3 regions of the Pseudoalteromonas sp. SR41-1 genome follow, and region 3 is predicted to be linked to each of the others. Evidence: predicted binding sites of a transcription regulator. Region 3 holds the regulator's gene; each other region holds the start of a gene.
The links. The regulator sigma-54, encoded in region 3, starts transcription at its own class of promoters, with help from an activator protein. The targets are predictions, from matches to a motif close to GTTGGCACGNNNNTNGNNT.

Region 1 (7,882 bases), on a different contig from region 3:
TACAAATTGAATATAACCCAAACCATCCAAGTGCGGATGAAAATGGCTATATCTATAAACCCAACGTTAATGTTGTAGAGGAGATGGCAAATATGATTTCTGCCTCTCGTTCTTACCAAACAAACGTGCAAGTTGCTGATGCAGCTAAGCAAATGCTAAGTAAAACACTGTTGCTAGGGCAGCGGTAACCGAGGGTAGGTTATGAGTAACGATATTAGTACATCTTCATCCTATTTAGACTCTATACGCTGGCAAGAGCAACAAGTTGCTACCAGTGATAATGAGAGTGATGCGTTAACACAAGAAGACTTTTTCTCTTTGTTAACTCAGCAATTATCGTATCAGGATCCCAGTAACCCTGCGGATAATGACCAAATGATTGCTCAAATGACTAGCTTTACGATGGCGCAAGGGATTACAGATTTAAATACTAATTTTGAATCTTTAGCCTCTTCAATGACATCTAATTCAGCACTGCAAGCATCTACACTTGTAGGCAAACAAGCTTTACTAGAGTCAAACACCCTGGATTTAAATGAAACAGGTGATGCCAGAGGCTCTGCAGTGGCAGAAGAAGCCGTTGATAACTTAAAAATTAAAGTTACTGATGCATCAGGTCAGCTAGTAAGAACTATTGATATGGGTTCTCAGCCAGCAGGTGCGGTACGTTTTGCGTGGGATGGCAAAAATGAAGCTGGTGAGCGTTTACCTGAAGGTGAATATTCAGTAACCGCCGAAGGAAGTACTGACGGTGAATTTTCAAGCTTACCCATTGCTACGTTCAAGAACATTGAAAGCGTTAATATTAATGGCTCAAGTGGCATTATTATTAACACTAAAGAAGGTGCGGTTAGGCTGACAGACGTCGCAGAAATCGCGTAATAAATTTTAATTATACTTCGCCTGTCAGCAGGCTAAATATTAACAGGTTAGAGGTGAATTATGAGCTTCAATATTGCATTAACTGGCTTAGCTGCCGCACAAAAAGATTTAGACGTAACTGCAAATAACATTGCAAACGTTAATACCACAGGTTTTAAAGAGTCACGCGCTGAGTTTGCCGATGTTTATGCATCGTCAGTATTTAGCTCTGGTAAGACTAAAAATGGTGACGGTGTGCAAACAACCATGGTTGCGCAGCAGTTTCATCAAGGCTCACTACAATTTACAAATAACTCACTTGATTTAGCAATCACTGGTGAAGGTTATTTTGCGATGACTGACGATTTATCTTCGCAAGATTTAACATATACACGTGCAGGTGCATTTAAGCTTAACCAAGATAACTTTATGGTTGACGCAAAAGGTAACTTTTTACAAGCATTCCCTGTTGACTCATCTACAGGTGATACAACGTCGGTAAGTTTGAGCACAACTGATCCAATTCAAATCCCTGATTCGTCTGGTTCTCCTCGCGCAACCGAAAATGTATTTTTGTCGTTTAACTTAGATGCAACGGCGGATCCAACAGGTCTAGATTTTGACCCTACATCTAGTGGTACTTATAACTCATCTACGTCAACAACGGTATATGATTCACTAGGTGAACCTCACATTTTACAATACTTTTTTGCTAAAGAAGATGATGCCGCAGCAGGTGGTACAGATAACAGTTGGGAAGTATACGCAACACTCGATGGCAAAGTAGTTGATGCCACAACTGGTGGAGAACAAACAACGACACCTTATACACCACTGACCACCCTAGGTTTTAACTCAAGTGGTTTGCCATCAACAACAGGTGGTGTGGCAAATACAAATACAACTACTTTTGATGAAATACTACTACCAGCGGGTTCTGGTGCTGGTTTATCAACATTACTAGACAATGGTGCAACTTTCCCAGGTACTGGTATTGAGCTTAACTGGCGCGATGAAAATAACACAGCAGGACGTATCCCAACTCAGTATTCAAGTGGTTTTGAAGTAAAAGCACTCGATCAAGATGGCTCAACAGTAGGTCGTTTAGCCGGAATTGATATAGGAACAGACGGTAAAATTGTCGCTTCTTACAGTAACGGTGACTCAACATTCCTAGGGCAAGTGGCTATGGTACGTTTTCCAAATTCACAAGGGTTATCACAAGTGGGTGATACAAGCTGGAAGCAAAGTATTGATTCAGGTGAACCTGTAGCGGGTGAAGCTGGTTCGGGTACGTTTGGTGGAATTAACTCATCAGCGCTTGAGCAATCAAATACTAACCTTACAAACGAGCTTGTAGACTTAATTACTGCACAGCGTAATTACCAAGCAAACTCACGTGCGCTTGAAGTTAACTCAACTATTCAGCAAAGTATTTTGCAGATTCGATAAGCTAAACCCTATTAAATATATGAGGCTGCATTTTTGCAGCCTTTTTTATAAGTCCTATTTGCAAGCCCTTCTAAATACCTCTCAATGTTGCGTCAAATTTAATCTGGCATCTATTTTGCATTTGTAAGTTCAGAGATTTTTTATGTGAGTCGATACTATGGACAAAATGGTCTACATTGCGGCCTCTGGCGCTAAGCAAAGCCTACAAGGGCTTGCTTTAAAAGCCAATAATTTGGCAAATGCAAATACAACGGGTTTTAAAGCTGACTTTGCCCAGGCGCGTTCTATGCAAGCGTTTGGCGAAGGTTTGCCTACACGTGTATTTTCAATGCAAGAGCGTCCGGGTTCAAACATGGTATCGGGTGGCATTGTTCAAACCGGGCGAGACTTAGATATCGCAATGAGCGATAACGCATGGCTTGCTGTGCAAGATGCCTCCGGTAATGAAGCTTACACAAAAGTGGGTACGTTAAACATTACAGCTCAAGGTATGCTCGTAACCAGCCATGGTCGTCAAGTTATTGGCGAAGGGGGACCTGTTATTTTACCCGTCCCAGTCGAAAAAATAGAGTTTAGCCAAGATGGCGCTATTCAAGTTCGACCACAAGGCGCTCCTGCTAACTTTTTAGAAGAAATCGACACGCTTAGAGTTGTTGAAGCAAATAGCTCACAGCTCGAAAAAGGTAACGACGGTTTATTTAGACCAAAAGCAAATGTAACAGTAGATACCTCTGCCAATGTAAAAGTTTTAAGTGGTTCGCTTGAAATGTCGAATGTGAATCCGGTTCACGAAATGGTCGACATGATAAGCCACCAGCGCCAATTTGAATTACAAGTGAAATTAATGAAAACAGCTGAAGAAATTGACGAGCGTCAAGATCAGTTATTACGCATAGTTTAACTTTAAAGTGAGGACACGATTATGAATCCAGCATTGTGGATCAGTAAAACGGGGCTAGACGCTCAACAAACCGATATATCGGTTATCTCAAATAATTTAGCGAATGCCAGTACCGTAGGTTACAAAAAAAGCCGCGCTATATTTGAAGATTTACTTTATCAAAATATTAATCAACCAGGTGGTCGTTCATCGCAAGATACCGAAATGCCGTCGGGCTTAATGTTAGGTGCGGGTGCTAAAGTTGTAGCTAACCAAAAAGAGTTTACGCAAGGCAACATGTTGACCACCGAAAACTCACTAGATTGGATGATTTCTGGCGAAGGCTTTTTTGAAGTACTGCAACCAGATGGCAATATTGCTTACTCGCGCAATGGTCAGTTTACTACTGATGGCGATGGACGAATTGTAACATCGGGCGCTGGTTACGTTATTCAGCCAGAAATGAATGTACCTGATGACGCGCAATCAATTACAGTTTCGCAAGACGGCGAAGTATCTGTACGTGTTGCAGGTCAAGCCGATAACGTTGTAATTGGTCAGCTAACAATTAGTGACTTTATTAATCCATCGGGCCTTGAGCCAATTGGTCAAAACCTTTATACCGAAACCGCTGTAAGTGGTGCACCGGTACAAGGTAACCCGGGTGTTGAAGGGTTAGGTAGCATTATTCAAGGCTCTCTTGAAACTTCAAACGTAAATGTAACTGAAGAGCTAGTAAATCTAATCGAAACTCAGCGTATTTACGAAATGAACTCAAAAGTAATTTCGGCCGTTGACGAAATGATGAGTTACATCAATCAACAGCTTTAATAGAATAGGGGGAATTATGCGTAATATTATTTTATTTGCAGCGGGCACATTATTTTTAAGTGGCTGTATGTCTACGCAAAATAGTGAGGTAGTGCAGGACGACCCTTACTACGCACCTATGTACCCCGAGCCTATCTTAGAGCCGCTGGTAGCCACAGGTTCACTGTTTAATACTCATACATCAAACGACTTATATTCTGATAAAAAAGCGCTACGTACTGGCGATATAATTACGGTTAAATTGCAAGAGTCTACTCAAGCAACAAAAGCCGCTAAAACAGAAACAGACAAAGAAACTGACGCAAGCTTAGACCCAGTGATTGGCTTAGGTGGTCTACCTGTAAATATAGGTGGCGATAGTATCCAGTTTGGTATTGGTAGTGATTCGTCGTTTACGGGTGATTCAAAATCAAACCAGTCAAACAGCTTAGTGGGCGATATTTCGGTTAATGTAATGCGCGTTTTACCTAACGGTAATTTAGTTATACGCGGCGAAAAATGGCTAACGCTTAATACCGGCGAAGAGTTTATTCGTTTAGAAGGGCTAGTACGCCCTCAAGACGTAAGCGCCGATAATACGGTTGAATCAAATCGTATTGCTAATGCACGTATTCAATACTCAGGTAAAGGGCAAACGCAAGAGGCGCAAAGTCCTGGTTGGCTTACACGTTTCTTTAGCAGTTCGCTGTTTCCATTTTAGAGGGTAACAACATGAATAGCCTTAAAGCTTTATGTTTAGTTGTGTTATTAGGTTGGCAGTTTACTGCCAGTGCTGAGCGCATAAAAGATGTGTCTATGGTTGAAGGCGTACGCTCTAACCAATTAGTCGGTTATGGCTTAGTAGTTGGTTTGCCAGGCACTGGCGAGCAAAACTCATACACACAACAAAGTTTTAGAGGCATGTTAAACAGCTTTGGTATTACGCTACCCTCAACTCAAAGCCCTAAAATTAAAAATGTTGCCGCTGTGGCGGTGCATGCAGAACTACCTGCATTTAGAAAGCCTGGGCAAGCAATTGATATTACGGTTTCTTCTATTGGTAGTGCAGGCAGCTTACGTGGCGGTACTTTACTACAAACTTTTTTAAAGGGTGTAGACGGTAACGTGTACGCAATTGCACAAGGTAGTTTAATTGTCGGTGGCTTAGGCGCACAAGGCCTTGATGGTAGTAGAGTTGTAATTAACACCCCTACAGTTGGTCGTATACCAAATGGCGCTACAGTTGAGCGCGCCGTGGAAAGCCCATTTATGCAAGGCGATTACATTACTTTTAATTTAAACCGCCCAGACTTTACAACGGCAAAACGCCTAGAAAAAACAATTAATGACTTAGTTGGCCCAAATAGCGCACAGGCAATTGATTCTGTTTCTATTCGTGTTATAGCTCCACGCGATGCATCCCAACGTGTATCGTACTTATCGACACTCGAAAACTTAGAATTTAAGCCAGCTGATATGGCCGCTAAAATTATAGTTAACTCGCGCACTGGTACAATTGTCATTGGTAAAAACGTTAAGCTTCAGCCTGCCGCTATAACTCACGGTGGCTTAACAGTAACAATTGCAGAACAACAAAACGTGTCACAACCAAACCCGCTAGCAAACGGTGATACAGTTGTCACGCAGCAGAGCATTATTGATGTAAATCAAGATGACTCGCGCGCCTTTGTATTTAATCCAGGTGTAAGCCTTGATGATTTAGTTCGCGCAATTAACGAAGTAGGCGCAGCGCCTGGTGATCTAATGGCTATTTTAGAAGCACTAAAAGAAGCCGGCGCAATTAACGGACAGTTAGTTGTTATATAAATAACTCAAGCCAATAAATAACGTATTACTTAAGCCCTATATTTTTGAAACAAGATATAGGGCTTTTTATTTACAGCAACTTAAGTTTATTATTTTTATCTTCCTTGTTTTATCGGTAGTGGCTCAATTTTTGCATTTTTAACTGCATTATTCATTTTGTGTCAAAAAGCCGATGGAAACTAATCACCTCGATAAACAAAACTTTTTTGATTTAGGCAACTTAGATTCACTTCGTAAAGAAGCCTTAACGAGTGGCGATGCATCAACTGATGCTTCTAAAGCTGCGCTCAAAAAAGCGGCCGCACAATTTGAAGCTATTTTTACGCAAATGTTGCTCAAAGGAATGCGCAAAGCTAACGAAGCATTTGAAGACAAAGACAGCCCATTTAATTCAAGTGGCGTAAAGTTTTTTGAAGAAATGCACGATCAGCAACTTTCTACAGAGCTTTCATCAAATGGCTCGTTAGGCCTTGCCGATTTAATTGTTCAGCAGTTATCGCCTGAGTCTAAAAACTTTATGCCAGGCTCGGTGCTTAGAACAACCAACGATATTTTCAGCGATACGCAAGTCGGATCAGCTCTTCCTCATGAGCAAAAAAATAAGCAACCCGATCTTATCGTTAAGAGTACTAAAGCCGATATTGCTGAGCCTAAAGTCGATACTGCAGAGTCTAAAACCGATAGCCCAACATTTAAAAATGCAGAAGAGTTTATAAGTTCAGTGTGGGAACACGCTAAAACTGCAGCGCAAAAAATAGGTTTAAACCCAGCGGTAATGGTTGCTCAAGCGGCACTTGAAACCGGTTGGGGTAAACACATTATTAATAAAAGTGACGGTGGCAGCTCAAATAACTTATTTAATATTAAGTCGGATAAAAGCTGGGAAGGCGATAAAGCAAGCAAAGTAACGCTTGAGTTTGAGCAAGGCACACCCGTTAAAAAACAAGCCAGCTTTAGAGCCTACGATTCAATTAAAGATAGCGTGAACGACTTCGTTGATTTTTTAACGCAAAACCCACGCTACAAAGAAGCATTACAAAATACAGCAAAACCAAATGACTTTTTAGATTCATTACAAAAAGCAGGTTATGCAACCGATCCAAATTATGCCAGCAAAATAAAAAAAGTGCTCAATAGCAGTCAGCTAAAAGACATTGCGGCAAACGTGATCCGCCAAGGAGTAGAGTAACATGTCGTTTAATTTATTGAACATTGCCAGTTCTGGGGTTAGAGCAAGCTCGGAGCTATTGCAAACGACAAGTAAAAATATTGCCAATGTAAATACCGTAGGCTACGTACGTGAGCGTACTGAATTTACCACTATGGTTGATAACCAAGTAGGGCGAGGCGAAACATACCGATTACTAAACGAGTTTGCTCAGTCACAGCTAAATCGTGACACCTCTAATAAATCGTTTTTTGATCAATTTGTTACTGAGGCTAATCGGGTTGATACTATTTTTTCTGAAGAGTCGAACAACCTTTCGACCGGAATTAACTCTTTATTTAATAACGTGCAAGAAGCGCTAAATCAGCCGTCGTCTACCGTTGCCCGCTCATTAGTAATGACAGATGCGCAAAGCTTAATTGATCAAATGGATAGACTTTCGGGCATCGTGCTTGATCAAAAAAGTATAGTAAACGAGCAGCTCGAAATATTTTCAGATGAAGCAAACTCACTAATTCAAAGTATTAGCACGCTAAATCAAAATATTGCAGCAGTTAATGGCACTAATAACGCCGCAGATGCGAGCTCTACCTATAACGAACGCGATAAAGCAATACGCGACTTATCAGAGCTAATAGACATAGAAACGCTTGATGGTCCAAATGGCGAAAAACTCGTTTTTATGGGCACAGGCGAAGCGGTGGTTATGCAAAATGGCGCATTTAACTTATTTTCGATGACAGGGGATCCTGATCCTAACTTTAAAGAATTCACGCTTGACGTTAATGGTGGCAAAGCAGTGCCGCTTGAAGTTGATGTAAGTAAGCTTAAAGGCAAAATTGGCGGCTTACTTGCTTTTAGAGATGACATATTAGTCCCTGCGC
Region 2 (7,882 bases), on a different contig from region 3:
CTTTTCGTTTCATTTAATGTTGAAATTGACACTAAATAAATTACAAGTCAATAGCTAACTATGATCACTGTTATTTCACCTGCAAAAAATCTTGATTACGAAACGCCACCCGCAACAGACAAGTTCACTCAGCCTGAATTACTAGAGCACAGCGAAGAGCTCATGAAAGTATGCCGTGAACTAACACCAGCGCAAATTGGTAGTTTAATGAAAATTAGCGATAAGCTATCTGGGCTTAACGCAGCACGCTTTAGCGAGTGGGCGCAGCCGTTTACACAAAGTAATGCTAAACAAGCAGTGCTTGCCTTTAATGGCGATGTATACGGCGGTTTAGATGCAAGCACGCTTAAAGCTAGCGAGCTTGATTACGCACAAAACCATTTACGTATCCTTTCTGGCTTATACGGCTTATTAAAACCACTTGATTTAATGCAAGCTTACCGTCTTGAAATGGGCACCAAGCTTGAAAACTCGCGTGGCAAAAACTTATACGAGTTTTGGGGCAGCGTAATAGCGAACAAACTAAACGACGTATTAAAAGCACAAGACGCGCAATACTTAGTTAACCTTGCTTCAAACGAATACTTTAAAGCGGTAGATAAAAAAGCATTAAATGCACAAATTATTACCCCACACTTTAAAGACTGTAAAAACGGTCAATACAAGGTAATTAGCTTTTACGCTAAAAAAGCACGCGGCATGATGGCGCGCTACATTATCGAAAATAAAGTAACGCAATTAAGCCAACTTAAAGAGTTTACTGTGGCGGGTTATTACTTTAGCCCTGAGGCAACAGTTAAAGAGCTTGAGCCGGTATTTATGCGTGACGAACAAAATTAGGTCATAAGCTTAAATAAACAATTGAAAAGCCATGCATTGCATGGCTTTTTTGATACTGGCGTTATATTTGCAACTATATCTAATATTAATGAGATTATTAATTAAATAGGTGCAAACAAAATGATCAGTATTCCGTCAGTTGGCGAAGCCGAAAAACTAATAGAAGAAAAGCTCGGAGGGTGGTTTGATGTTGTTATCAGCCATATCCCTAATTTTATAGTGGCAATTGTAATTGCCATAGTATTTTCAATATTGGCGCGCTTTGCTGGCAAGCTGATGAAAAACGTGTTGCGCCGCTCTCTCGATTCAACGCAAATTGCCGACTTAATGGCGTCAATATTTAAAGTTATTGTGTTGTGCATAGGTTTATTTATAGCGCTCGATTTTGTTGGCTTAAAAGGCACTGTTACTTCGCTACTTGCTGGTGCGGGTATTGTGGGTTTAGCCATTGGTTTTGCGTTTCAAGACATGACAGAAAACCTAATTGCTGGTATAGCAATGGGTGTACGCAAGCCATTTAAAACAGGTGATGTAATAGAAACCGATGATGTGTTTGGTTCGGTGCATTCTATAAACCTACGTAACACGCTAATAGAGAGCTTTTACGGGCAACTAATACTTGTACCAAACAAAGTCTTATTTAGAAATGTACTAAAAAATTACACCACGCTAGGTATAAGACGTATAGAAGTACCCGTAGGTATTTCGTATGGCGACGACATAGAAAAAGCAAAAGACGTTATAGTCGATAAAATTAACGAATTTGACTTTGTAATACGTAAAGACGAAACCGCTGTATACGCTGAAGGTTTTGGCGACAGCAGCATTAACTTACTGGTGTGGTTTTGGATTAAATACCCAGGCGAGCCTGACTTTATGACGGTACGCCACAAAGGTGTTGTTGCCGTTAAGCAAGCATTAGACGAAGCTGATATTAGTATTCCTTTCCCAATTCGTACTTTAGATTTTGGTATTAAAGGCGGTGAGAAACTCGATGCCATGATAAGCGATAAAATAAGCCAGCAGTCATCCAATAAAGACAGTAGCGACGGTGCTGACTCTAGCCAAAGTGAGTAATTTAGTTAAAACTCATTAGGCAAAAGCATTGGGAAATAGTTACTTACCAACAGCGCAATTTTACAGAGTAAAATTGCGCTTTTTTATAAATGGATTATTAGCTAAAAGTTTAAATACCTAGTTTTGTGTTTATTGAATATCAATTCAGATTAGTTGCGTTTGGCCATGGGAGTATTAACAAGTAAGATTAGTGTTTACCCAACGATTTTTTTACTGCCTTGCCGCACACTCTGAAAAAACGCTCTCATCTATTTCAATAACTAAATAAATCATCCTTTTTAAGCCCGTTAGGTCGGCTAAAGAATCTGTGTAAGCTTTTTCAGTATCAATTGGGTTAACTTAAGGGTTAAAAGAGCAAAGACAAACACGCTAGCGTCAATTCTAAATCTATCTTCTTAAGTATAAGTGTGAGCTATCGTTTTAAGGGGAGGAATAATCGTATTGCTTAGGCTTTATTTTATCTTTTTTACAGCAGCAAAACTTGCCTTAAACTGAATATAAAAAAGCGCAGCTTGTGTTGGAGTAACAAGCCGCGCTTATGAATTAGTTATACAAATAGGTTTTTGTGGTACGTATTAAATAACGCTAATTTTGTTACGAATGATTTTAACCCCATCTATATTTTCTAGAAATTTTTGAGCTAGTGCGCGCTGAAAACCAGTTTGTGCTTCACCGTATAAATCTACTTCACCATTTTTTACCTGCACACGAATATCACTTAACGCCAGGTTAGGGTTAGTTCGTAGGGTGTTGGTGATAGTTTGTTGTAGGTTAGGTTGAGTGGCTACACTGCTTACTACGGCCATGTTGGTTGCTGCACTTACCTTTGTAGCGCAAGCTAATAAAAATAAACAACAAAATGATACTAAAGCGATAGTTAACTTGAAGCGGTTCATAACTTAATCCTTACATTACGGTGAATAGTGCAGCCACAAAATGGAAATTCCATCGGCTAGGTTATCTTTGTAGTTACAATTTCGGTGCCAATATTAACGCTATGAAATATAAGGTAATTTTATTAAGTGGGAATTAAGGTGGGCAAAAATTACATTTAAATGAGTATGAGTTACATGCTTGGGTTACATATGTAACAGGTACAAACACCAGAGCCTGTAAGGCTTGCATTAAAAAAGCCGACAAAAGTCGGCTTAGAATAAAAATATGTTAGGTTACTTTTTCTTTTTAACCTTGGCCTTTTTCTTGGCTTTCATTTTTACTGGATCTTTACGCTTTTTAGCCGGCGGCTTAGCTTCTTTATGCTGTGGCTCAACACCTTTAATTACACGGCGTTTTAGTTTTTGTTCAACGTAGCGCTCTACTTTATACAAAATACCAATGTCGTGTGCTTCAACTAATGATATTGCAATCCCTTTTTTACCAGCACGGCCAGTACGACCAATACGGTGTACGTATACGTCGGCAGTGCGCGGCATATCAAAGTTAATAACGTGGCTAATGTCAGATACGTCAATACCACGTGCAGCTACGTCGGTAGCAATTAAGATACGTGTTTTGCCACTGTGGAAGTTTTCCATGGCTTTCATACGTTTGTCTTGTGGCATTTCGCCGCGTAACCAAGCTGCTTTAACGCCGTTATTGGTTAGCTCGCCAATCAATGTTTCTAAGCGTTCGCGAGTTTTAACAAACACAATCGCTTTAGTTACGTCAGGGTTTTTTAGCGTATTAACTAACAACTCAAGTTTGTGATGATAATCGTCGGCTAAATGTACCCATTGGTGAATTTTAGCCTTTTCTTTACGTGACGATTCGGCTTCTAATAGAGCTGGGTCGTTTAATGTTTTTTCAGCAAACCTTTCTACGCTGTCACCTTCAAGTGTTGCTGAGAATAAAAAACATTGGCGACGATTTTTAGCTTCGTCACAAATACGGCTCATTTCCTTTTTGAAACCCATGTCTAACATGCGATCTGCTTCATCAATAATAAGCATTTCTACATGTTCAGCATGAAAGTTTTCGGTTTCTAGGTATTCCATTAATCGACCTGGTGTGGCGATTAAAATATCATTATTTTTTTCAAAAATTTCTTTATGCGTGCCGTAGTTAATACCGCCTGTTACTACACCAATTTTTAGGTGTGTGCGTTTAGCTAGCAGTTCACATTGTTCATGAATTTGATAAGCCAGCTCACGAGTTGGGGTCATAACGAGTACGCGCGCAAAACCAGGGTCACGACGTGGGAAATCCAGTAAGTACTGAATAGCTGGAATTAAAAATGCCGCTGTTTTACCTGTACCAGTAGGCGCAGATGCTAAAATATCGCGCCCCTGTAGTGCTTCAGGAATAGCTTGTTGTTGAATGCTGGTTGGCGTCTCGTAGCCCATTTTATTAATGGCATCGAGTAGCTTGTTATCAAGATCAAATTCAGAAAATTGCATAGAGTGTCTAAAATAAGGGACAATTACCCTGATTATACGCGCTATGCTGCGCTTGGTGAATGAAAAGGTGAAAAAATGTCTGGTTTTGTATTTAAACAATTTAAAGTTGAACACGACCACTGTGCAATGAAAGTTTCTACCGATGGCATTTTGCTTGGTGCATGGGCTAACTTAAGTGGCGCAAAGTCATTACTTGATATAGGCACCGGCACCGGCTTACTAGCACTAATGTGTAAGCAGCGCAGTAATGAGCTTGATATAACTGCGGTAGAAATTGACGAAAGCGCCTATACCCAAGCATTACAAAATGTAGCTAATAGTCCGTGGCCAACTATAAGTATTACGCACCAAACTATTCAACGCTTTAGTAGTGAAGTTAAATTTGATGTTGCTATCTCTAATCCACCGTATTTTAATCACAGTTTAAAAGGCGATAATGCTGCGCGTAATGCCGCACGCCATACCGACGGATTAAGTTTTGAAGAGTTAATTAATGCCTTTAAACATTTAAGCCATAGTGGTTCCCGCTTTAGCTTAATACTCCCAAGCGTTGAAGGCGCATTATTTATTGAGCTTGCTATTCAAAATGGGCTTTATTTAAATACTCACTGCCAAGTAAAAGCCACGCCCAACAAAGATATTAGCCGCAGTTTAATGACATTTAGCTACGTAAAAAGCGATATAGAATCATCAATCCTGTGTATTAGAAACTTAGATAATACCTACACCGCTGATTATATAGCCCTGTGCAAAGCATTTTATTTGAAAATGTGAAGCAATTGTAAAATAGGAACGAATAACGCAAACTGACTAAAACCTATTGTTGAGAACAGATATGGATAGTCAGTTACCAAAATCTTTTATAATTATACTTGCCGTAGTACAGGCTATTGCTCTTACCCTTTTATATAGCAGTATAGAAAATAATGTGTGGCCAGCAACAAGCCCTACATGGTTAGTCTCACTTATTACATTTTCTATGAGCTTTCCTTTATTAATGCTAATGACCGTTAATAAAAATAATATAAAAACGTCGTTACTTTTAATCCTTCCTTTTTCCTTGTTGTTATCTTTACTGGGTGCGTATGCAGGCTTTCAGCAAGAGCCTCAAGAGTACGTAAGTAATAGCAATTTAATATCCGTTTTTATTTTTACTAGTTTAATAGCTGGCTTTAAAGGCCTTATGTACATTCAACAATTTGGTAGTTCAGAAAATGTTAGCTACAGTCGTTTGTTTAAGCTCTCTTGGCGTAATTTTATAATTTTTGGAGAATGCTGGCTGTTCGTACTTATTTTTTGGGGAATACTAAATTTAGGTGCGGCTTTATTTGATATTTTAGATATAAATTTTTTCTCTGAGCTACTAAGAGATGAATGGTTTTGGATCCCAACCTTAACGCTCGCATTTGCCTTTGCGAGTATCATATTTAGAAAGCTTTTGAACATTGAAGATAATATCGCTTTTTTACTACAAACTTTAATTAAGTTTTTATTGCCTGTTTTATCAGTTATTTCTCTCGGTTTTTTAGCAACACTTCCTTTTACCGGACTCAATAAATTATGGGAGACCGGAAGTGGCAGTTTATTAGTAATGTGGCTGCAGGTGCTCACGTTGTTTTTTGTTAACACTGTTTATAAAGATGACTCATCAGTTCGCCCTTATCACATGCTCTTGCACCGACTCGTTTTTATAAGCGTTGCGTTACTTCCAGTTTATAGTGTTATTTCTGCCTATGGAATTTACTTACGGGTAGAGCAGCATGGGCTAACAGTAGATCGTTGTTGGGGCATTTTGATTTGGTTTTTATTGGCGTGTTTTTCGTTTAGTTATCTTGTTGGAATTATAACAAAGCGAGACAATTGGCTAGAGCCGCTTAGCAAAATAAATATTGTGATGGGGTGGGTGGTGCTCGTTAGTATGCTTGCTGTTAACTCCCCTTTATTAAATTTTCAAAGCTTATCTACAAACAGCCAAATAGCGCGTTTAGATGCAGATAAAGTAACAATAGAAAAGTTTGACTATTACTATTTTGAGTACAGCTTAGGACGCCAAGGTTATTTAGCTATGCAGTTATTAAAACAGAAAATTGAAACGAGTCACCCAGAGCAATACGCTATCATCGATAGGATGTATGTAAATAATGAGTTTGCTTTAACGCTTGAACACACAGTCGGTGATTTTATTGAGCGCAGTGTATTTTGGCCATCACAAGCGCTAATACCTCAAGGTTTAATAGAGGCAGTATTTTCTGAACAACATTTTTACGATCGTAACTCTTTAAAAGAACATACTTACTATTTCATTGGCATGGATTTGAACAAGGATGATGAACTCGATTTTATAGTGATTGACGAAAGTAATGAAAATATAGCCGCATATTTCTGGTTATTCGACATGGGTAAGTGGCGATCAAGGTATATGAATGTCGAAAATCCTGAAGAGATTAGATACCTTAAAAGCATGATTGATAATAACGAATTATCTTTAGTTGAGCCTGAATATTCAAATCTAAAAATAGGGGATGTTGTTTTTAAAGTGAGGTAATGCGTAACTTTTTTTATGCGACTGCCCCTTAAACCTAAACTAATGATTATTAGTTTAGGTTTTTTGCTTTTGGTTTTTTATTTTATGTACAGCGCTTTAATAGTGTGTTTATAAATCACCTGATATGATTTAGCTATTAGCCACTTAATTTAAAAGGCAACACAATGAAAAAGTTAAATAAATTAGCAGTACTTAGCACGTTAGCAGCCACCATTTTTGCAAGCCAAGGTGTGTTTGCTACTATTACGCCTGTAGGCCTTTGGAAAACGATTGACGAGGATACAAACCAAGCTAAGTCGTATGTACGTATTACCCAAACCAACGGTACTTTAAGCGGTAAAGTTGAAACAATTCTTAACCCTGCAAAACAAAATGATATATGCAGTAAGTGTGATGATGAGCTAAAAGATCAGCCTATTTTAGGAATGACTATAATCACTGATGTAAAAGCACAAGATGATGGCGTATGGGGAGATGGTGAAATACTCGACCCAACAAATGGTAAAACCTACACCTTACAATTAACCCCACAAGATGAAGGTAAAAAGCTCGAAGTGCGCGGTTACATTGGCTTTTTTTACCGAAACCAATATTGGCTAAGAGTAGAGTAAGTTTTACTACTTACTTAATTACTAAACGTTAAATAATTAAGCATTAACTGAAATCATTTTTGCGCTTTGCCTTTCTTACTCACTAAGCCTGCCATATTTAATTGGCATAAAACTTTGAGTAAATAAAAGGGTAAAATATGATTAAGTACATAGTTGCTTTAATAATGCTTAGCACACTGTTAATAAGCGGTGCGGCAAACGCAAAGGATGATGCTGTAAACACGGGTTGGTTTAATAACACGGCTATTAAAGGGTACGACAGTGTTGCTTATTTTACCCAAAATAAAGCCATTAAAGGCAATGACAAATATACGTTTAGTTATTTAGGTGCCGACTGGCATTTTTCGAGTGAAGAAAACAAAACGGCATTTGCAGAAAACCCAAAGCGTTATGCTCCGCAATACGGTGGCTGG
Region 3 (7,882 bases):
TGAAATGCCATTAGTGATGCTCGTATCTTTAGCTACTTGGTATGTGTTCTCAGATAACTACTTTTCATTTAGTGAAGGTGTTGCGCTTTTAGTTGGCTTTATCGTATTCATCGGTGGGTTAATCATTGTATCTATGCGTGCAAAAAACCAAGATGACCCATTTGTCTCAGAAGCCTGCGACGATGTACCAAACGATGTACCTACTAAAAAAGCGGTATTTTGGTTAATTGTCGGCATGATACTCTTGCCGGTTAGTTCTCATTTTTTAATCGGCTCAGCTGTTGATATTGCTAAATACTTCGGCTTAAGCGACTTAGTCATTGGTTTAACAATTATTGCCATTGGTACTAGCTTGCCTGAACTTGCCGCCTCGGTTGCAGGTGTACTTAAAAATGAAGATGATTTAGCACTAGGTAATATCGTTGGCTCAAACATATTTAATATTTTAGCTGTATTACCTCTAGCAGGTATTATTAATCCTTCAGCAATTGATCCATCGTTAGTAAGCCGAGATATATTAATTATGATTGGTGCAACACTTGCTCTTATCATTATGTCATTGAACTTTAGAGGCACCCAGCGTATCAATAGGGTAGAAGGCGGCTTATTGCTAATAGCGTTTTTGGGTTACCAAGGGTATATTTTTAGTCAAGTAGGGTAAATGATGGCAACGCTAAACTTTATTGAACAAGGCCTTCGCGTTTTAGATGTTGAGCGCCAAGCACTTAGTGATATTGCACAATATGTAGATGAAAATTTTCATAACGCGTGCCAATTAATGTACGACTGTGAAGGCCGTATTATTGTCATTGGCATGGGAAAATCAGGCCATATTGGCAATAAAATAGCGGCAACCCTTGCAAGTACTGGCAGCCCAGCGTTTTTTGTTCACCCTGGTGAAGCAAGTCATGGTGATTTAGGTATGATCACTAAAAATGACGTGGTTATGCTTATTTCTAATTCAGGGGAAACCAGCGAAGTTTTAAATATCATTCCGGTTTTAAAACGACTTGGTGCCAAAATGATAGCGATGACTGGCAATACGCAATCAACCATGGCAACCCTTGCTAATGTACATGTGTGCATTAAAGTAGAAAAAGAAGCTTGTTCATTGGGTCTAGCCCCTACATCAAGTACCACTGCAACGCTTGCGATGGGCGATGCCATGGCAGTTGCATTATTAGAAGCTCGCGGCTTTACAGCTGATGACTTCGCGCTATCTCACCCAGGTGGTAGTTTAGGCAAGCGCTTATTACTTACTTTAAAAGATGTTATGCACAGCGGCGCAAATACACCTATTATTGATGTTTCACAAACAGTTAAAGATGCCCTAATAGAAATGTCAGCTAAAGGGTTAGGTATGACAGCCATTGTTGATGAAAATCAGCAACTCGTAGGGTTATTTACCGATGGTGATTTACGTCGCATTTTAGAACAAAGAATTGATATTCATACAACACAAATAGATGTTGTTATGACTAAGTCATGCACTACAGCTACGCAAGATATTTTAGCCGCTGAAGCGCTCAATATTATGGAACGTAAACGTATAAATGGCCTAATCGTCGTCAATGAGAAAAACCAACCTATTGGCGCATTAAATATGCAAGACCTATTAAAAGCAGGAGTGTTATAAATGCAATTTGAAGAACTCTATCAACCGCTGAGCGATGATGCAAAAGCACGCGCTAAAAAAGTAAAACTACTTATATGCGATATTGATGGTGTATTTTCTGATGGCCGTATTTACCTTGGCAATCAAGGTGAAGAGCTAAAAGCATTTAATACAAAAGATGGTTTTGGCATTAAAGCACTTATAAACAGTGGCTTTGAAGTAGCTGTTATTACTGGTCGTCATTCACAGATAGTACAACAACGTATGAGCAGCTTAACCGTACAGCATATTTATCAAGGCCAAGAAAATAAGCTCATTGCCTATCAAGAATTAAAAGATAAACTCAACCTTAGCGATGAACAAATTGCTTATATTGGTGATGACGGTCCTGACATGCCTGTTATGGAGTTAGTAGGCTTTGCCGTTGCAGTAAATGATGCCCACCCTCTTATTAAGCGTTTGTCACATTATGTAACGCAAATGCCTGGTGGTTTTGGCGCTGTGAGAGAACTCACCGATTTGCTCATGCTTGAAAATGGTAAAGCATTGACTACACAAGGCACTAGTTCATGAATGCAGCGCGCATAATATTAAGCGTTTTATTCATTAGCTGTATGGTTTGGCTTTGGTACCCTTATTTTACACAAACAAATATTGTGCCTCAGGCTGAGCCTGAAGTTGTTGCTAAGCCTGATTACATAGCTATTGAGCTCAAACAGACAGCCTATGATGAGCAAGGTAAAATTAGCCACAAAGTCACTGCGGCTAAAATGGAGCTATACCAGCAATTAGGTTTCACGTTTTTTGAAAAACCCATTTTTACTTTATATAACGAGCAACAAACGTGGCAAATAAATGCAGACGAAGCAACATTATATGAAGATAAACAATTAATTTTAGAAGGTAATGTGGTTGCCAAAAATTTAACCGATAACGCCATGATAGACAAAATCAATGCTGATAATATTCAGGTTGATATAAAGTTATTAACAATGCGTTCGGAGCAACCCGTCATTATCACTGGACCCAATTTAAAAATCACCGGTAAAGGCCTAGAAGCCGACTTGAAAACCGAAGTGATAAAACTAATTAACCATACGCGAACCATATATTATGACCAATAAAATATTAAAATCACTTATAATTCCTACACTTATACTAGCGTTTAATAGTAGTGCTGCAGAGCAAAACACGCAACCTGCTGCCAATCAAATTTCAATAAGTGCCGACAAGCAAGAAGGTCAATTGAAAGCTAATGTGGGTATTTTTGAGAAAAACGTTGAGATTATTCACGGTAATCGCCGCATTACAGCCGATCGCCTCGAAGTACACAAACGTGATGAACTTGGTGATAATAAACAATTATTAATTGCCACAGGTAGCCCTGCGCACTTTGAAGAAAAGCAATCAGACGGCACGACTATGAGCGCCAGTGCTGACGAAGTACGTTATGATGTATCTAAGCGTTTTTTAACGCTTGTTGGTAATGCACAAGTATCGCAAGCCGGACAAAAAATAAATGCTAAAAGCATTACCTACGACATAGAGCAGCAGCTCATCAGTGCCGAAAAAGATGAAAACTCAACTGACCGCGTTCACACAATTTTAGTACCGATCGAAACTAAAAAAAGTAAAAAAGGCGATAAAGGTCAACCATGAGCACATTAAAAGCAGAACTATTAGCAAAAAGCTATAAAGGTCGTGAAGTTGTAAAAAACGTCGGCCTTGAAGTACAAGCTGGCAGTATAGTTGGCTTACTTGGCCCTAACGGTGCTGGTAAAACAACGACTTTTTATATGATTGTAGGGCTTGTTCCTAGCGACAAAGGTAAAATATCTATTGATGATAACGATATTACTCTTTTACCTATGCATAGTCGTGCTAGATTAGGCATAGGCTACTTACCACAAGAGTCATCGATTTTTAGAAAGCTGACTGTTTATCAAAACTTAATGGCCATTTTAGAAACGCGCAAAGAACTAAATAAACAAGCCAGAGAAGACACGCTCAATAACTTATTAGATGAATTTAGCATACAACACATTCGTGATAGCCAAGGTATGGCATTATCGGGGGGAGAACGTCGTCGTGTAGAAATAGCACGAGCGCTGGCAGCAGATCCTAAATTTATATTACTGGATGAACCGTTTGCCGGTGTTGACCCTATTTCGGTATTAGATATAAAGAAAATAATAGAACATCTTAAAAATCGTGGGATTGGTGTATTAATTACCGACCATAACGTAAGAGAGACCCTTGATGTTTGTGAAAAAGCCTACATTGTTTCTCATGGGGAGCTGATTGCATCAGGTACTCCAGAACACGTATTAAATGATAAAACAGTACGCGATGTTTACTTAGGCGAGCAATTTAGGCTGTAACATTTACGCCATGTCTTTAAGCATCTGCTAGTATTAATTATAACAACATAAAAGGATTGTTAGAGATACATGAGGCAATCACTACAGCTGCGCATGGGCCAGCAACTTACAATGACTCCACAGTTGCAACAAGCTATTCGTTTGTTGCAACTCAGTACATTGGATCTCCAGCAAGAAATACAAGAAGCTCTCGACAGTAATCCACTATTAGAGGTTGAAGAGGCAGACTATTCCGAAGACGCTGCTGGTAAAAACGAGCAAAAAGCTGATACCGATGACATAACTGTTAGCGCATCTGCTGATGATGCTCCGAGCGAATACGAACAAGATACTGGTGAAGCACTTGCAAAAGACACGCTAAGTGACGACATGGCTATGGATGTCAGTTGGGATGAGTACATGAGTGCCGCTCCTGCAGCCTCATCAGGTCCAATGCCTGAAGACGAATCAATATACCAAGGCGCCTCTACTGAAACGCTCCATGAGTATTTAATGTGGCAATTACAACTAACGCCATTTAGCCCTACAGACGAAGCTATTGCTATTGCTATTGTAGAAGCTGTCGATGATTCAGGTATTTTAACACTAAGCTGCGAAGAGATTTTAGAAAGCTTTAATCAAGAAAACGAAGATGATAACGAAGTCGAACTTGATGAAATTGAAGCGGTATTAAAACGCATCCAACTGTTTGATCCTGTTGGTATTGCTGCACGTAGTTTACAAGAGTGTTTGTGTATTCAGCTTAATCAATTTGATAAAGAAACACCTTATATTAATGAAACGAAAATGATTTTAACCGAGCATATTGATCTATTAGCAGCTCGCGACTATCGTACATTAATGAAAAAAACGAAGCTCAAAGAAGAAGAGCTTAAAGAAGTAATTACACTAATACATACTCTCAACCCAAAACCTGCAGATACTATTGTAAGGGAAGAATCTGAGTATGTTATTCCTGATGTGTCAGTTAAAAAAATTAAAGGCCGCTGGGTTGTCGAATTAAACCCAGATAGCATGCCTAAAATTCGTGTCAATAGCCAATACGCAGCAATGTCTCGCACTGTAAAATCAAGTGGCGACAGCCAGTTTATTCGCTCACATTTACAAGAAGCTAAATGGTTTATTAAAAGCTTAGAAAGTAGAAACGACACGCTATTAAAAGTTACTAATTGTATTGTTAAGCAACAACAAGGCTTTTTTGAACATGGCCCTGAAGCCATGAAACCAATGGTTTTAAATGATGTTGCTGAAATGGTAGAAATGCACGAATCGACAATTTCTCGCGTAACTACTCAAAAGTACATGCATACACCCCGTGGTATATTTGAGCTTAAATATTTTTTCTCAAGCCATGTAAGTACTGAAAACGGTGGTGAATGTTCATCTACAGCAATACGTGCGCTTATCCGAAAATTAATCGCAGCAGAAAACTCAGCAAAACCATTGAGTGATAGCAAAATAGCGGATATATTGGCTGAGCAAGGAATTAAAGTAGCGAGACGTACAATCGCAAAATACCGCGAATCTCTTGCTATTCCACCGTCAAATCAGCGTAAAAGTCTGATTTAAGACGCTAAACTAAGAGGGTAATGCTTATGCAACTAAACTTAACTGGTCGTCACGTAGAATTAACCGATTCACTAAGAGACTATATTAATACTAAATTTGCGAAGCTTGAAAGACACTCTGATCATATTAACAATGTTCATGTCATTCTCGATGTAGAAAAATTAAATCAAAAAGCAGAAGCCACAATACACGTAAGCGGTGCTGAGCTATTTGCCTCTACAGAACATCAAGATATGTATGCCGCTATTGACTCGTTGATCGACAAGCTCGATCGCCAAGTAATCAAACACAAAGAGAAGCTTGCTCGACACTAATATGATGAAATTAAGTTCACTTATATGCCAGGACTGCAGCAAAGCTGCGGTCCTTTTTAATAGCAAAAAAAGAATTTTAGAGTTCATTAGCGAACTTGCTCACGACAAACTTCCGTATTTACCGCAACAAGATATTCTTAATGCTTTAATGAGCAGAGAGAAATTAGGTAGTACAGGTATAGGACGTGGCATTGCTATTCCTCATGGAAGAATGAGCGGTGCAGAAGAGCCTTTGGCTTTAGTGCTCGTTAGCGAAACTCCAATAAACTTTGATGCAATCGATAATCGCCCTGTTGATATTTTTGTCGCACTCATCGTACCAGATGGCGATAACCAGCAGCACTTAAAGACTCTAGCAACCATTGCTGATAAACTAAACAACAAAGATTTTTGTAAACAGTTACGCAGTGCAAAATCTGATACTGAGCTTTACCAAGTTATTGTCGATCAATCATAGTTTTATAAAGGGTGTTAAATGGAGTTAATTATCATAAGCGGCCGTTCTGGTTCTGGAAAGTCGGTTGCTTTGCGCGTTGTAGAAGATTTAGGTTATTATTGCGTAGATAATATTCCAGTAAACCTACTACCTTCATTAGTTCGCAGTGTGTCTGATAGCTACGATAAAATTGCTGTTAGCATAGATGTGCGCAACATACCTAAAGAACAAGATGAATTTAACGATATTCTTGAATACTTACCAGGCTTTGCAAACCCTACGTTATTTTATTTAGATAGTGACGATCAGACATTGATCAAACGCTTTTCTGAAACACGCAGATTACACCCACTATCAATAGACTCGTTGCCTCTTGATTTAGCCATCAAAAAAGAAAAAGAATTACTTGATGTATTAACCACTCGCGCCGACTTTATGATAGATACGACTGATTTAAGTGTTCATCAACTCGCTGAATCTATTCGTGAAAAGATTTTAGGTAAAAAAGATAAGCAACTGATTGTCACATTTGAATCATTTGGTTTTAAACACGGTATACCAAAAGAAGCAGACTACGTATTTGATGCACGCTTTTTACCAAATCCACACTGGGAACCAGAGTTGAAGCCTTTAAATGGGTTAGATCAACCGGTTAAAGACTATTTAGCTAATCACAGCATAGTGCAAAAATTCACATGGCAAATTCAAACATTTGTACAAACGTGGTTACCGCATTTAGAACGAAATAACCGCAGTTATTTAACCATTGCTATTGGGTGTACAGGTGGGCAACATCGCTCTGTGTATTTAGCGCAAACTATCGGTGAAAGTTTTGCAATGACACATCCCAATGTAAAAATTCGCCATCGCGAACAAGAAAAATAATATAGCTGAATAATCACCTGTTCAGCTTAGGTAGAGTAAGTTATGCATTGTGAAGATACCTTTTTAATAAAAAACAAATTAGGCTTACACGCCAGAGCAGCTACTGTGCTTGCGCAATTAGCAGTACAATTTGATGCTACAATTACATTATTCCAAGATGACAAAGAAGCAGCAGGCGATAGCGTACTTGCATTAATGTTACTTGAAAGTAGCCAAGGAAAAGAAGTTAAAGTTGTTTGTAAAGGCCCTGATTCTGAGCAAGCTTTACACGCTGTTGGAGAATTAATAGCACAACGCTTTAATGAACAAGAATAATCTGTTTTATAAAAACAATATTCGCATTACTAGTGCTTCAATTAAAACAGATATATAAAATAAATAGGTTAGTAACGCCAGTTAACTCACCTCCCCCCATAAAGTAATATAACAATTTATAAAGGACGCCAATGCCAGAAGCTTTTGAACAAGATTATCCACTACAGCAACTAAAGCAGGTGACGAAGTCACTCAATAGTGGTCAATTTGTTCAAGTTAGGCGCATGCTCGCAAAAACGGCTCCTTGTGATACCGCATTATTATTAGAATCATCACCGCATAAAATTCGCCGACTGCTTTGGCAATTGGTCGATCCTGATGTGCAGGGTGATGTTCTTGAAGAATTATCTGAAGATGTTCGTTTAGG

Region 1: the regulator sigma-54 is predicted to act here: its motif matches at 5,948-5,966, upstream of flgJ (flagellar assembly peptidoglycan hydrolase FlgJ).
Region 2: the regulator sigma-54 is predicted to act here: its motif matches at 2,887-2,905, upstream of H5118_RS16375 (BON domain-containing protein).

Annotation. Positions count from the first base shown of each region.
Region 1 is NZ_JACJEK010000010.1:10,317-18,198, forward strand. Features, by position in the region: gene flgC (flagellar basal body rod protein FlgC) at 1-188, shown strand, start outside; gene H5118_RS10210 (flagellar hook assembly protein FlgD) at 202-882, shown strand; gene flgE (flagellar hook protein FlgE) at 943-2,313, shown strand; gene flgF (flagellar basal-body rod protein FlgF) at 2,471-3,214, shown strand; gene flgG (flagellar basal-body rod protein FlgG) at 3,236-4,024, shown strand; gene flgH (flagellar basal body L-ring protein FlgH) at 4,041-4,724, shown strand; gene H5118_RS10235 (flagellar basal body P-ring protein FlgI) at 4,736-5,830, shown strand; gene flgJ (flagellar assembly peptidoglycan hydrolase FlgJ) at 6,003-7,019, shown strand; gene flgK (flagellar hook-associated protein FlgK) at 7,021-7,882, shown strand, end outside.
Region 2 is NZ_JACJEK010000020.1:31,804-39,685, reverse strand. Features, by position in the region: gene yaaA (peroxide stress protein YaaA) at 61-840, shown strand; gene H5118_RS16380 (mechanosensitive ion channel family protein) at 961-1,917, shown strand; gene H5118_RS16375 (BON domain-containing protein) at 2,493-2,813, opposite strand; gene srmB (ATP-dependent RNA helicase SrmB) at 3,087-4,313, opposite strand; gene H5118_RS16365 (tRNA1(Val) (adenine(37)-N6)-methyltransferase) at 4,389-5,087, shown strand; gene H5118_RS16360 (DUF4153 domain-containing protein) at 5,149-6,858, shown strand; gene H5118_RS16355 (DUF2147 domain-containing protein) at 7,023-7,469, shown strand; gene H5118_RS16350 (YHS domain-containing (seleno)protein) at 7,607-7,882, shown strand, end outside.
Region 3 is NZ_JACJEK010000002.1:17,209-25,090, reverse strand. Features, by position in the region: gene H5118_RS01585 (calcium/sodium antiporter) at 1-661, shown strand, start outside; gene H5118_RS01580 (KpsF/GutQ family sugar-phosphate isomerase) at 665-1,636, shown strand; gene kdsC (3-deoxy-manno-octulosonate-8-phosphatase KdsC) at 1,637-2,188, shown strand; gene lptC (LPS export ABC transporter periplasmic protein LptC) at 2,185-2,739, shown strand; gene lptA (lipopolysaccharide transport periplasmic protein LptA) at 2,729-3,274, shown strand; gene lptB (LPS export ABC transporter ATP-binding protein) at 3,271-3,996, shown strand; gene H5118_RS01555 (RNA polymerase factor sigma-54) at 4,066-5,565, shown strand; gene hpf (ribosome hibernation promoting factor) at 5,592-5,879, shown strand; gene ptsN (PTS IIA-like nitrogen regulatory protein PtsN) at 5,884-6,336, shown strand; gene rapZ (RNase adapter RapZ) at 6,355-7,200, shown strand; gene H5118_RS01535 (HPr family phosphocarrier protein) at 7,243-7,515, shown strand; gene mgtE (magnesium transporter) at 7,647-7,882, shown strand, end outside.